2 linked regions of the Verrucomicrobium spinosum DSM 4136 = JCM 18804 genome follow. The protein of the gene in region 1 interacts with the protein of each later gene in a pairwise test. Links are inferred from orthologs where the notes say so. Each region holds a gene or a part of one and is shown on either strand. Other genes may lie near its edges. The genes, in order: VSP_RS18140 and rplK.

Region 1 (6,688 bases):
CCCGTCACCACCTCGAAGGAGCTGATGAAGTCTGTGCTTCCCGTTACGATCACACTGCCCGTGTACGGCAGATCGGTATCGCCCTGGGTGTACACTTTCCAGATTTGGCCGCTCGCATTGCTTCTGATGCTCGCGGTGTTCGCGCCGTCCACCAGACTGTTGTAGGGGCGCTCAGCCGTCCCGTTGGCGCCATTGCCACTCGTGTCACCAGCCTGGATGCCGTTACCGACCGCATCACCGTTGTTTACAAAAACCACGTCATCGGTGAGGACGATCATCTTGGTGGACTGGGAGGTGCTGGTGTCCGTGTTCCGTGTTGTCTGGCTGCGGGAGCTAGATTCCACGGTGCTGGCCAGCTTGACAGCGGCGTTCTGGCGGCGGACGGGCTCAGCCATCCGTTCGGCCAGGTGGCGACGGCGTGGTTTAAATGCATCTCCGACTCGGGAGAGGAAGTTCTTTCCATCTCCAAGGTCGCCCGCTTCGAACGGAATCTGGAGCTGCACGCCTACTGTCCAGTCACTGCCGGTGAGCCGGGCGTCCTCGTACCAGGTGCCGGTCAGGATGACGGCTGGTACCGGGCGTAGCTCCAGGCCGGCCTTCCAGCCTTCCACATTGCCAGTGCCGCCCTGCTGGGGGCCAAAGGGCTGGTTGTCAAAGCTGTAGTAGCCGCCGATCACGCGGACATCAAGGTAGCGGTCCAGGCCCGGTACCAACACGGCCACTTCAGCATCCCAGCCTTCCATGCCCTCTTCATAGCGGCGGAAGAGGCGCTCGATGGTCGTGGTATAGGTGGTGGTGGTGGTACGGGTGGTAAACGCCGCATCTTGGGCGATCGTATTGCCCGTGGCGTAAGGATCGCTTACACCAGTCAGATAGGAAGTGCTGCGACTCCTGGAGTTGCGAATAGTCTCGCGAGTGCGAGTCTCTTCTGCGAGTTGCTTGTCGGAGAGAGGAATATAATAGTTGCCGCGAACTTCCACATAACGCGTGCCAGCCTCAATGCCGACGCCCAGTTGCCAAAATTGATTGTTGGCCTCTGTGTCCAGCATGTCCACAAACACGCTTGAACCCACAAAGACCCCTTCATCAAGGAAGCCGGCTTGGGCAGTGTTGTTTGCAGAGAGTGCCGTGAGAGGTTGGGAGCCAAAGAGATGCCGGAACCCCAAGCCCAGGGATGAGGCGATCTCCCCGCCCTCACCGTAGGAGACATAAGGTTCGATAAACAACACGCTGCCTTCCAGGGTGGCGTCTGCCCCCAGGGTGCTGTAGAGCGGTGCGACGATGGAAAAGTGCCCGTCGGTGTAGGCATCGCTGGTCTTCAATCCCGCGGTCACGGTGCCCAGGTACATCGGGTGACCTGATGGCTCGATGGTCGCAGCGCCCTTGGCATCTGGTGGGCCAGCTTGAATGCCGGTACCGGATAGACTGAGGGCGAGCACTGCGCCGACCAGGCTCTTGAGCAGCAAGGGAGTGGTGAATTGCGGTTTCATGGGCATTCGCGCAGGTGCTGGACCGGAGGGATCAGGGAGTGGCATGGGGGCAGGGAGTGTTGAGCTGGTGGGCATTGTGACTGGCAGTTTTTGCACGTGTTGCCCGGGGTTGGGATATTTGTTGGCAATCGCAAATAGTGTCAAATGCGTTTCAAGTTATTTCATACTTCAAAGGGGGTGGCTTGCGTGGCAAGGTTTTTGCTATGAGGCTTGGGAGAGGGGCTGATCTGACTTGTGTCAGCTTTCCAGCATGTGGAGCGGCAGGCCTTCCATGCTGGAGTTTGAGCAGAAGCGCTTGCGGACTGTCCACCTGTGGACCTCAGGTATTCCTGGGGCTCATATCCAGTTTTTTCTCCCGAGCTTGTATTCACCGGCCCTCTCAACCCGTGTCAGCCATTCAAGATGTCCTCTTTTGACCGCCGCGATTTCTGCACCCTTGTTGCTGCCAACTTCTCCGCACTGCTGCTCTCACAGTGCTCCACTCCGCCGCCGCCGCCCATCATTCCGGTGACGTCCGTTCCACCCGGCGTCCCGGCACCTCAACCTGTGCCCGTGTACCATGGCAGGCTGCCGTGGAACACGGTCTTCAAAGGCGAGGACAAGTTCTATGCGCTCACAGCCCGTGCCCAGAGTGAAAACTGGGCTGCGTTGCCCCTCGCCCGTCGAACGGCGACTGTGGGCCGGGCGCTTGCCGGAACACGATACGGCAACTACACCCTGGAGATTGACGACCGCGTTGAGGCGCCGTCGGTGAATTTGTACGCGTTGGACTGCTGGACCTTCTATGAGGTGTCGCTCGCCTTTGCCCGCGTGATTGGCACCCACCCTGGGCCGTGGTCGCCCGTCGAGTTGCTCCGGATGGTAGAAATGGAGCGCTATCGAAACGGTCTGTGCGATGGCTCCTACCTCAGTCGCATGCACCATTTGGAAGAGGTGTTTGCCGACAACCAACGGCGCGGACTGGGCACCAATGTGACTCGGTCTCTTGGTGGAGTGCCGGTGCGGAGGAACGTGCGGGAGATGCAGATTGCGTGGCGGAACTATCGCTATCTTCGTAACAACCCCTCGTTGCGCAGTGGCATTGCCAATGTGGAAGGCAGGGTGTCCCGGCTTCCTGTGAGCTACATTCCAAAAAATCGTGTCGCGGGCATCGAGTCCCGGCTCCAGGACGGTGATGTGCTGGCGATCGCCTCCAAGGACGACACGGGCTACACCTCCCATGTGGGGCTGGCCGTTCGCCATGGCAACACCTGCCGTTTCATGCACGCCACCTCCAACTACGACAAAGGACGCTGCTGCATTGTGGATACGAGAATTTCCGCGTACCTGGGCGAAAAATCGGACAATATGGGGCTGATCGTCTTCAGGCCTGTGTAGCGAGGGGCCGCCTGCCCCCGATAAGAATAGGTGACGGAAGGAAGGATTGCCTCTAGCATCCCGCCATGTTTGTGTGGTCTAAGTTGTCATCAGAAAAGTGGGCAGATGCCTGGGAGGAACGTTTCGCCGGGGAGCCCCGTGCTGTCATCACGCGGATCGCGGGCCGCAGCACCATCCGCATTGAAGTCTATTGCGAGAAGAAGAAAGAGGCAGAGGCCATCTCGAAGCAGTTCGGCGGCAGCGTGCGCGAACTGAAGGCGCAGAACTGGGCGGCGATGAGCCAGGAGCAACCGCCGCCGGTGAAAGTGAGGGGACGTCTGCTGGTGGTGGCGGAGAAGGCCAAGACCAAGCTCAAGGAGATCGAGAAGGCCCATCCCAAGCTTCAAGTGATCAGCATTCCTGCGGACATGGCGTTTGGCACCGGCCACCACGCTACCACGGCCACCGTGTTGCGCATGCTGGTGGACTATGCGAAGAGCAAGGAAGGTCAGCCCTGGACGATGTTGGATCTTGGCACCGGTAGCGGTGTGCTCGCCATCGCCGCCGAGAAGCTCGGTGCCAGTGAGGCCTGGGGTTGCGACTTTGACGACAAAGCCGTGCGCGTGGCGCAGGAAAATCTGGTGCGCAATCGGACCCAAAATGTCGTGATTGAAGAGGCCGATGTATTGAAGTGGAAACCCTCCCGTCGCTGGGACTGCGTGGCAGCGAATCTCTTCTACGACATCCTGGAGGACGTGTTCCCCAAAATAGTGAAGTCCATGTCCAAGCACAGCATCGTTTTTGTCAGCGGCATCCTCAGGACCCAGGCGGACGACTGCCTCAAGCTGGGAGAGAAGGCGGGGCTGGTCTTCGAGGAGGTGGTCATCCGTGGAAAATGGGTCACCGCACGGGGTCGTCTGGCGGGGAGGAAGTGAGGCGGTTTCACCCAAAATTGCCTTCACAGATGACCTCATCATTGCTTTACGGTGGTTGACAAAGCCGCCTGCCTCTCCTTTGTACCCCTCCCTCCAATTTTTAAACAGCACGCCCAAATGGACTTCATCTCCAAAAACGTATCTGAACTGGCTCCTTCTCTGACGCTTTCCATTACCAGCCAGGCCAAAGCGCTGAAGAAACAGGGCGTGGACGTTTTGAGCTTTGGCGCGGGGGAGCCTGACTTCAATACCCCGGCCCACATCACGGAGGCGGCCATCAAGGCACTCCAGGATGGCCAGACCCGTTATACAGAGAGCTCCGGGCTGATCGAGCTGCGTGAGGCGATTTCTGCCAAGTTCGAGATGGACAACGGACTCAAGTATTCGCCCTCTCAGATCAGCGTGAACTGTGGTGCCAAGCACTCCTGTTACAACGCGATCCTGGCAGTGTGCAATCCGGGAGATGAAGTCATTATCCCGGCTCCCTACTGGACCAGCTATCCTGAAATGGTGCGCCTCGTGGGTGCCGTGCCGGTCATCGTCGAGACCAAGGCCGAAGACGGTTGGAAAATCACTCCCGAGCAGTTCGAAGAGGCGATGTCTCCTCTCACGAAGATGATCATCCTCAACAGCCCTGGCAATCCGACCGGGTCTGTGTACTCCAAAGACGAGCTTGAGAAGATCGCTGAAATCGCCGTGGGCGAAGACATCGTGATCCTCTCCGACGAGATTTATGAGAAGCTCGTTTATGGTGACAACAAGCACATCAGCATCGCCTCTTTGGGCAAGGAAGTTTCGGACCTGACGATCACCGTCAACGGCTTCTCCAAAGCCTATGCCATGACTGGCTGGCGCCTTGGTTACACCGCCGCTCCGAAGGCCATTGCCGACGCGATCGACACCATCCAGAGCCACACGACCTCGAACCCCACGACCTTTGCCCAATACGGCGCGATTGCCGCCCTCAACGGAGACCAGCAGATCGTGGCGGACATGCGTGAAGAGTTCAATGTGCGTCGTGAATTCATGTTGGGCCGCCTTCAGGGGATCAAGAACATCCGCGTGGTCGAGCCTTGGGGAGCTTTTTACTTCTTGGTGAACATCGAGCCCATCGGCATCAAGTCCGTGAACTTTGCCGAGAAACTGCTCAGCAAGCAGAAGGTTGCCGCCGTTCCTGGCATTGCTTTCGGTGAAGACTACACGATCCGCTTCAGCTACGCGACCAGCCTCGACGTGATCAACGCCGGTATGGACCGCTTCGAAGAGTTCTGCAACCAGCACTAAGACAGCTGGTTGGGTTCGAGGATTTTAGATTGATTTGCAGAGAACGCGCCCTGTGACACGGGGCGCGTTTTTTGTTGGAATGGATGGAGCGCCGTAGAGTTAAAGGAGGCGGGGACTCCGGCCCCGCGTGAGAGCGGAGGAGGTGGTGTGTGTTTGCTGATGGACGGTGTGGCCGGGATTGTCGCGTCAGGGGAACCGCGTCCTGAGCCGCATCAATGCGGTACTCCAACCCTGTAGTTGGACCGGAGAGGGTTGGAGTTCCGCATTTATGCGGGCGCGGATTCAATGCGCGTTCAAAGAACGCGTCTTCTCCCGGAGGCGGTGGCTTCTCTACCCTCTAGGCCTACTCTCTTCCCTACGCCTTCTCCACGCTTGCCACGGCCATGGCTGCCACGCCTTCCTCACGCCCCACAAATCCCATGCGCTCGTTGGTCGTGGCTTTCACCCCGACGAGATCTGGCGTGACCCCCAATGCGGCGGCGATCTTCTCTTTCATCGCCAGGCGATGGGGATTCACCTTGGGAGCCTCGGCCACCACGGTGCTGTCCACATTCACAATCTTCATGCCCTTGTCGGCTGCGATCTGGGCGACTTTCTCCAGGATCTTGAGGCTGCTGATGCCTTCGATGCTGGCGTCGGTTGGCGGGAACCAGTAGCCAATGTCCGGCTCACCCAGGGCCCCCAGGACTGCGTCTGCAATAGCATGGCTTAGCACGTCGGCGTCAGAGTGGCCCTTCAAGCCCCGATGGTGCGGGATCTCCACACCGCCGAGAATGAAGGCGCGGCCTTCTGCATACTGGTGGACGTCGTAGCCTATGCCGACACGGGTGGACATTTCGGTAAATCAGTAAATCGGTGATTCAGTAACTCAGTGGATCAGTGCCTTAAGCCTGCACCTTAGAGGTACGGATTCATGTCGATCTTGCCGTTGGTGGCGACGATGAACATCTTGCCCTCGTGAGTGCGGCTGGGCTGCTCGATAAATGTGCCTCCTGCGCCTTCCAGGATGAGACGGCCAGCGGCCACGTCCCACTCGCTGATCTGCTCCTCCACATAGGCGTCCAGACGACCGCAGGCAATGTAAGCCAGGGCCAAGGCTGCGCTGCCAAGCATGCGGGTCTTTTTCACCGCCAGGGAAATGCGCTTGTAGCGCTCAAAGCTGGCGAGGATGGCCTCCTCGCTCTTGGAGAAACCGCAGGTCACCACGGCGTCGCTGATTTTCGTCCGGGAACTGGTGCGGATGGTTTTGCCATTGAGCGTGGGGGCGGAGCCCTTTTCCACGGCCCAGGTCTCGTCCTGGTTCGGATCGTAAATGACGCCGGCGACCAGTTCACCATTCACCTTCACACCGATGGAGACGCAGAAGTGCGGGATGCCGTAGAAGAAATTCACCGTGCCATCGATGGGGTCCACGATCCACTGGGTGGTGCCGTCGGGATTGCCCGCGTTCCCTTCCTCACCAAGTACCGCATGGTCGGGGAAGTTCTTCAGGATGATGTCCGTGATCAGGGTCTGGCAGCGCACATCGAGATCGAGCTTGATGTCGTACTGCAGCATCTCATTCACGGCGAGGTCGGACCCCAGGTTCTCGCGTTGTAGCTGGCCGGCGGCGTGGGCGGCTTC
Region 2 (6,757 bases), 2.2 Mb from region 1 along the record:
CATGCCTGCTTTCCTGTTCACGCGCAGGCAGCCTTATGAGCAACTGGGTGAGAGAGCTTTGCGTGCGGCGCAAGTCATCCGCGTGTTCCGGGGCAGGTACATGATCAACTTTCAGATCAACACTTTTGGGCCGGAGGAGGGAACGGTGGGGGAAGATCGGATCAGGAAGCACCAGGCTCTTTTCAAGATGATTGGAGGATCCCTTCGAGTGCAGGACTAGCTTGAGGCGGCCAGAGGCGCGGGATCTGCCTCTGCCTATGCAGGAAGTCACCGAATGTGATAGTCTTGGCCCCGCGCTGAAACACCCTGGCTGTTCCGCGTGTAGTCGCGGCATGGCAATTGATCTTCCCAGCTCTTCCCGGCCGAAATCGCTCAACTCCCGCCGCCGCTTCTTGCAAACTGCTGCGAGCGCCGTCGCGGCCCCCTTCATCCTCCCTAGCGGATCCTATTCCAAGCCGCTCAACTCCATGTTGCAGGTGGCCAACATCGGTGTGGATGGCATGGGCTTCGCCGATCTCAAGAACATCGGCAACCATCCCAAGGCCAAGCTGGTGGCCTTCTGCGACATTGATAGCAACCGTTTTGAAAAGGCGGACAAGGAGTACCCCGGCGTGCCTCACTACGTGGACTACATGCAGATGCTGGAGCAGCTGGGGGACAAGGTGGATGCCGTCTCCGTCTCCACGCCGGATCATGCGCACGCACGGGCTTCAATCGAGGCGATGAAGCGTGGGAAACATGTGTACTGCCAGAAACCGCTCGCGCACACGGTGTGGGAGTGCCGCCAGATGCGCCTCTGGGCGGAGAAGACCGGGGTGGTGACCCAGATGGGAAACCAGATTCACTCCAACCTGGAGTATCGGCTGGCTGTACGCCTGCTGCGCGAAGGGGCGATCGGCAAGGTGAAGGAGATTCACAGCTGGGTAGGGGTGGACGGCCGCGAGCGCACTGACTACCTTGATCGCCCCGCGAAGGAAAAGGAAACTGCCCCTCCGCCCAATGTGGATTGGAACCTCTGGTTGGGGGCCGCTCCCGAGCGTCCGTATGTGGCGGATGCCTACCACCCGTTTGTGTGGCGCGACTGGCAGGCATTTGGTTCCGGGGCGCTGGGGGACTTTGGCTGCCACATCTTCGATCCGCTGTTCACCGCCCTGGAGCTCACGGCTCCGGTGTCTGTCCGCGCGGAGCACGAGGGCATCAATGGTGAGATCTGGCCTGGGCCGGAGCGGGTGCACTACGTGTTCCCTGGCACCCAGTTCACGGCGGGGAACACCGTCGAGATCATCTGGTACGATGGCAAGCTGCAGCCGCCCAAGGAACTCGCCCAGATGCCGGAGACATTCAATCTGCCCAAGGCGGGCTCCCTGGTGATCGGAGAACAGGGGAATGCGATCATCCCGCATGTGGCGGGCCCCCGGCTGTATCCCCTCGAAAAGTTTCAAGGCTTCGCGTATCCCAGGGACGTCACGGGCACGCCACACTGGCATGTCTGGATCAATCACATTTTTGAAGGCACCAAAACCGACGGAGGGTTCCACTACGCTGGCCCACTCGCCGAAGCGGTGCAGCTTGGCAACGTGGCGGCCCGTTTCCCGGGTGAGACCCTGGATTGGGACACTGCGACAATGAAGATCGCCGGAAAACCGGCTGCCGAGGCCTTGTTGAGCAAAACCTACCGCAAAGGCTTCGAAGTGACCTCCGTTTGATCGAGAGACCATCTAAGTGCTGGCGACCATTCTTGTAGAATGGTCGCCCAACACCCTCAACTTGAACGAATTGAGGGCACGTGACGCCGCAAACACCAGAAAAGCGCAAAATCGGCAAAAATAATTCCAAATTTTTTTGACAGAGCGGCTCGATCAACTAACTTGCGATCCACTTTTTTCGGGTCGGCGAGTGATGAATTCCTCTGCGTGAAGACGCAAGGCAGGCATCCTGGTCTCCCTCAAAAGTGGCACATCCCCGGTTAATGGTGCGCTCGTGTAGCTCAGTGGTAGAGCACGTCCTTGGTAAGGACGAGGTCGCGGGTTCAATCCCCGCCACGAGCTCCATCGACCCTCGGATTTGACTTTCAGTTCCCCAAACCAAACGCGCATACTACAACACCCAAACCCATGGCTAAAGAAGCATTCCAGAGGAACAAGCCCCACGTCAACATTGGCACCATCGGCCACGTTGACCATGGCAAAACGACGCTGACCGCTGCGATCACGACCACGCTGTCGGAGAAGGGGTATGCGCAGGCGAAGAAGTATGATGAAATTGACGCGGCTCCTGAAGAGAAAGAGCGCGGCATCACGATCAACACCGCTCACGTCGAATACGAAACCGACAAGCGTCACTATGCCCACGTGGACTGCCCTGGGCACGCTGACTATGTGAAGAACATGATCACTGGTGCTGCTCAGATGGACGGCGCCATCCTCGTGGTTTCCTCCGCTGACGGCCCGATGCCTCAGACCCGTGAGCACATCCTTCTCGCCCGTCAGGTGGGTGTTCCCGCTGTTGTCGTGTTCATGAACAAAGTGGACATGGTGGACGACGCAGAACTCCTTGACCTCGTCGAGATGGAAGTTCGCGACCTCCTCAGCAAGTACAACTTCCCCGGCGACGACATTCCGATCGTCAAGGGTTCCGCCCTCAAGGCTCTTGAAGGTGACGCCGAGCAGAAGGCCAACATCTACAAGCTCATGGACGCTGTGGATAGCTACATCCCGCTTCCCGAGCGCCCGATCGACCAGGACTTCCTCATGCCTGTGGAAGACGTGTTCGCGATCGAAGGTCGTGGAACCGTGGTGACCGGCCGTGTTGAGCGTGGCATCATCAAGAAGATGAGTGAAGTCGAAATCGTCGGCATCAAGGACACCGTCAAGACCACTGTCACGGACATTGAAATGTTCCGCAAGCTGCTCGACGAAGGTCGCGCCGGTGACAACGTCGGTCTCCTTCTTCGCGGTGTGAAGAAAACGGATGTCGAGCGCGGCCAGGTGATCGCGAAGCCCGGCTCCGTGAAGCCCCACCGCAAGTTCAAGGCTGAAGTTTACGTGCTTTCCAAGGACGAAGGTGGCCGTCACACGCCCTTCTTCACCAACTACCGTCCTCAGTTCTACTTCCGTACGACCGATGTGACCGGCATGGTCAAACTCCCCGATGGCGTAGAGATGGTGATGCCTGGTGACAACGTGTCCGTCGAAATCGAGCTGATCACCCCGATCGCCATGGAAAAGACGATGCGCTTCGCTATCCGCGAAGGTGGTCGTACCGTGGGTGCCGGTCGTGTGGCTGACATTCTCGACTGATTTTGTTGATTGCCGTTTGGGTGGCAGCCGCCGCGAGGCTTGCAAAAGTCTCACGGCGGCATTGTCGCCAAAAGGCATCACAACACTTGCAGTTTCAAAATTGTGCTGTAATACAAAGACTGTTCGTCAAGATAAACACGCCAGTAGCTCAATTGGTAGAGTAGTGGTCTCCAAAACCATTGGTTGTGGGTTCAAGTCCTACCTGGCGTGCCATCTTACCTGACAGTCTTTTTTGCCTGACGAACAACATGAGCCGAGTGTCACGCTATCTTTCCGAAGTCTGGGGCGAAATGAAAAAGGCCACATGGCCATGGGACCCCAAGGAAAAGGGCTTCGCCCGTTACAAGGAGCTGACCGATGCCACGACGGTGGTCTTTGTTGCCATGTTGATCTTTGCTGGCTTCACGGGCGCTTTTGACTTCGTGATGCGCATGTTCTTCAAGGCGGCGACGATCCTCTGATCTGCCAGTCCTGTCCGTTTAGTCTCGTCCGGCTTCCCTTTTACTTTTCCATCATGCCAGCGATCCCCGCACCTCACGACCAGTGGTATGTCCTTCACGTCCGCGCCGGGCTCGAGCAGCGCGTGCGTGAAAATATGGAGCGCCGCATCCAGTCTGAGGAGATGGGGGAATTCGTCTTCGAAGTGGTGGTTCCCACTGAGCGCGTCTCTGAAGTCAAAAAAGGCAAGCGCAGCGAATCCACCCGCAAGGTATTCCCGGGCTACATCCTCGCCAATATGTGGCTGCTGGATGAGAACAACAAGCCCGTGGTGCAGACCTGGCACTTCGTCAAAGAAACCGACGGTTTCTTGAACTTTGCCGGCACCAAGGATCACCCGATTCCCCTTCGTCCGAAAGAGGTCGAAGTCCTGCTCGCCCAGGTGCGTGAGCGTGAGGAAGGCGTGAAGCCGAAGTTTATGTTCTCCGTGGGAGACACGGTCCGCGTGGCGGACGGTCCCTTCGAGAGCCAGACTGGCATCATCGAAGAAATCGATCCGGAGAAGGGCCTGCTGCGCGTCTCCGTGAACATCTTCGGCCGCTCCACTCCGGTGGATCTGGAATACTGGCAGGTTGAGAAGGCCTGATTTTTCTGATTCAGGCAAGCTCCTCCCCCCCCTTTCAACTCAAACCGTAGTAACAAGAACAAGCGATGGCCAAAGAAGTCGTTAAAATGATCAAGCTCCAGATTAAAGCTGGAGCTGCCAACCCCGCGCCGCCCATCGGTCCTGCCCTGGGTCAAGCCGGTGTGAACATCATGGCGTTCTGCAAGGAGTTCAACGCCGCCACCCAGAAGATGGCTGGCGACATCCTGCCGACCGTCATTTCCGTTTACAAGGACAAGAGCTTCACCTTCATCACCAAGCAGCCCCCGGCATCCATCCTTCTCAAGAAGGCTGCCAATCTGGCTTCTGGTTCCAGTGAGCCCAACAAAAAGAAGGTTGCCAAGCTCACCCAGGCTCAACTCAAAGAAGTTGCCAAGCTGAAGCTGGCTGACCTCAACACCCAGGACCTCGACGCCGCTGCCCGCATCATGGCTGGTACCGCCCGTCAGATGGGGATCGAAGTTGTCGGTTAAATCTCCAAAACTCAAACCATGGCAGGAGAGCCTGCTTAAGACTCAGGCTCGCTCGGACTGCACAAGACCATGAAACAAAGAAGCAAGCGTTACAAAAAAGCGGCGGAACTCGTTCCGGCTAACAAATTCTTCTCACTGGAAGAAGCGGCAGAGCTCGTGAAAAAGCTCCCCTCCACCAAATTCTCCGAGACGGTTTCCCTTTCCTTCCGTCTGGGTGTGGATCCTCGCAAGAGCGATCAGATGGTCCGTGGTACCTGCCCCCTTCCGAACGGTTCTGGCAAGAGCGTGAAAGTCGCAGTGTTCGCCGTGGGCGACTCCGCTGACGCCGCCAAGGCCGCCGGTGCAGAATTTGTCGGCTTTGAGGATCTCATCGCCCAGGTCAAGGCTGGTTTTACGGGTTTCGATGTGGCCATCGCTACTCCCGCCGCCATGACCGAAGTCCGCAAGCTTGGTAAACAACTTGGTCCTCGTGGTTTGATGCCCAACCCCAAGACGGGCACCGTGACCGATGACACCGCCGGTGCGGTGAAGGCCGTCAAGGCTGGTCGTGCTGACTTCAAGCTCGACAAGAATGGCAACATCTCCGCTGGCGTGGGTAAAGTCAGCTTCGAGCCCAAAGCCATCGTGGAAAACGCCCAGGCTCTGATTGACGCCGTGGTTCGTGCCCGTCCCGCCTCTGCCAAGGGCAAGTTCATCCAGAGCATCACCTTCAGCGCGACCATGTCTCCTGCGCTCAAGCTTGATCTGGGCAAGTACGTGAAATCTGCCGCCTAAATCTGAAGGAGAACAACGACGATGAAAGCTGAAAAGACGATCCTCATTGAGCACCTTCTGGAAAAGGTCAACGCCTCCCCGTTCATGTTCGTGGTGGACTACACCGGGCTGAAAGTGGACAAGTTCGAAGAGCTTCGCAAGCGCCTCCGCGCTGCAGGCGCTGAGATGCACGTGTATAAGAACACGCTGGTGAAGAAGGCCGCTGAACGCGCTGGGTATCCCGTGGAAATCGGTGATGTCCTGACGGGCCAGTCCGCTGTGGTCACCGGTGAGAAAGACGTGTGCGCTGCCGCCAAGGTCATGAAGACCTTCGCGACCGAGTTCCAGAAGCCCCAGGTGAAAGCCGGCGTTTTGGACGGCAAGTACCTTGATGCTTCCGGCATCCAGGTCCTGGCGGACCTTCCTTCCCGCGAAGTGCTTCTTGCAACCTTGCTTGGCGTTCTGCAAGCCCCGGCTTCCAAGCTGGTCCGCCTGCTCAACGAGCCCGCCGCCTCCCTGGCTCGCGTGCTCAAGGCCAAGGGCGAACAAGAACAAGCCGCTTAATTTTCCGTGGGTTGCCCCGGCAACCCTTTTTACAATTTGACTCGATGGTGGAGGCGACTCCACCTGAATACCTAAAATCCAATGGTTCCTTGCCGGTCTGGCGGCTGTCAGGCTCAAAACCTCTGAAGCTTCAGAGGACGGCGATACCGAAATACTACTATGGCAGACCTGAATAAAATCGTTGACGAACTCAGCGGCCTTACCGTCCTGGAAGTTGCTGAACTTGTGAAAACCCTTGAGGACAAGTGGGGCGTGAGCGCCGCCGCTCCTGTCGCCGTGGCCGCCGCTGGCGGTGCTGCTCCTGCAGCCGCAGCCGCAGTTGAGAAGACCGAGTTCGACGTCATCCTTACCGAAGGTGGCACGAACAAGATCGGCGTCATCAAAGAAGTCCGTGCCGTTGTGGCCGGCCTTGGCCTCGCCGAAGCGAAAGCCCTTGTGGAAAAGGCTCCCCAGCCTCTCAAGCAGGGTGTCAGCAAGGAAGAAGCCGAAGAGATCAAGAAGAAGATCGAGGCCGCCGGTGCCAAGGTCGAGATCAAGTAAGTTTGTTTCTTTTGCAGGTTTCGCCG

What was found.
Region 2: the proteins of VSP_RS18140 (region 1) and rplK interact in binary tests that used the Escherichia coli proteins (3 or more experiments, as listed by UniProt). The link is inferred for Verrucomicrobium spinosum DSM 4136 = JCM 18804 from one-to-one orthologs.

The regions. Positions count from the first base shown.
Region 1 is NZ_ABIZ01000001.1:4,477,130-4,483,817, reverse strand. What follows is about bases 2,006-4,856. They hold VSP_RS18140 (50S ribosomal protein L11 methyltransferase), read left to right. Parts: upstream 2,006-2,932; coding sequence 2,933-3,781; downstream 3,782-4,856. Other genes in these bases: VSP_RS18135 (pyridoxal phosphate-dependent aminotransferase), read left to right, coding at 3,899-4,856; VSP_RS18145 (N-acetylmuramoyl-L-alanine amidase-like domain-containing protein), read left to right, coding at 2,006-2,867. Outside these bases: VSP_RS18150 (inverse autotransporter beta domain-containing protein), read right to left, coding at 1-1,490; more of VSP_RS18145, read left to right, coding at 1,893-2,005; more of VSP_RS18135, read left to right, coding at 4,857-5,065; ispF (2-C-methyl-D-erythritol 2,4-cyclodiphosphate synthase), read right to left, coding at 5,421-5,900; VSP_RS18125 (inositol monophosphatase family protein), read right to left, coding at 5,963-6,688. UniProt on the Escherichia coli protein: Methylates ribosomal protein L11.
Region 2 is NZ_ABIZ01000001.1:6,663,637-6,670,393, reverse strand. What follows is about bases 3,242-6,161. They hold rplK (50S ribosomal protein L11), read left to right. Parts: upstream 3,242-4,448; coding sequence 4,449-4,874; downstream 4,875-6,161. Other genes in these bases: rplJ (50S ribosomal protein L10), read left to right, coding at 5,670-6,161; rplA (50S ribosomal protein L1), read left to right, coding at 4,944-5,648; nusG (transcription termination/antitermination protein NusG), read left to right, coding at 3,814-4,383; VSP_RS40585 (preprotein translocase subunit SecE), read left to right, coding at 3,548-3,760; tuf (elongation factor Tu), read left to right, coding at 3,242-3,299. In the rest of the region: VSP_RS27115 (hypothetical protein), read left to right, coding at 1-220; VSP_RS27110 (Gfo/Idh/MocA family protein), read left to right, coding at 333-1,706; more of tuf, read left to right, coding at 2,115-3,241; more of rplJ, read left to right, coding at 6,162-6,191; rplL (50S ribosomal protein L7/L12), read left to right, coding at 6,351-6,731. UniProt on the Escherichia coli protein: Forms part of the ribosomal stalk which helps the ribosome interact with GTP-bound translation factors.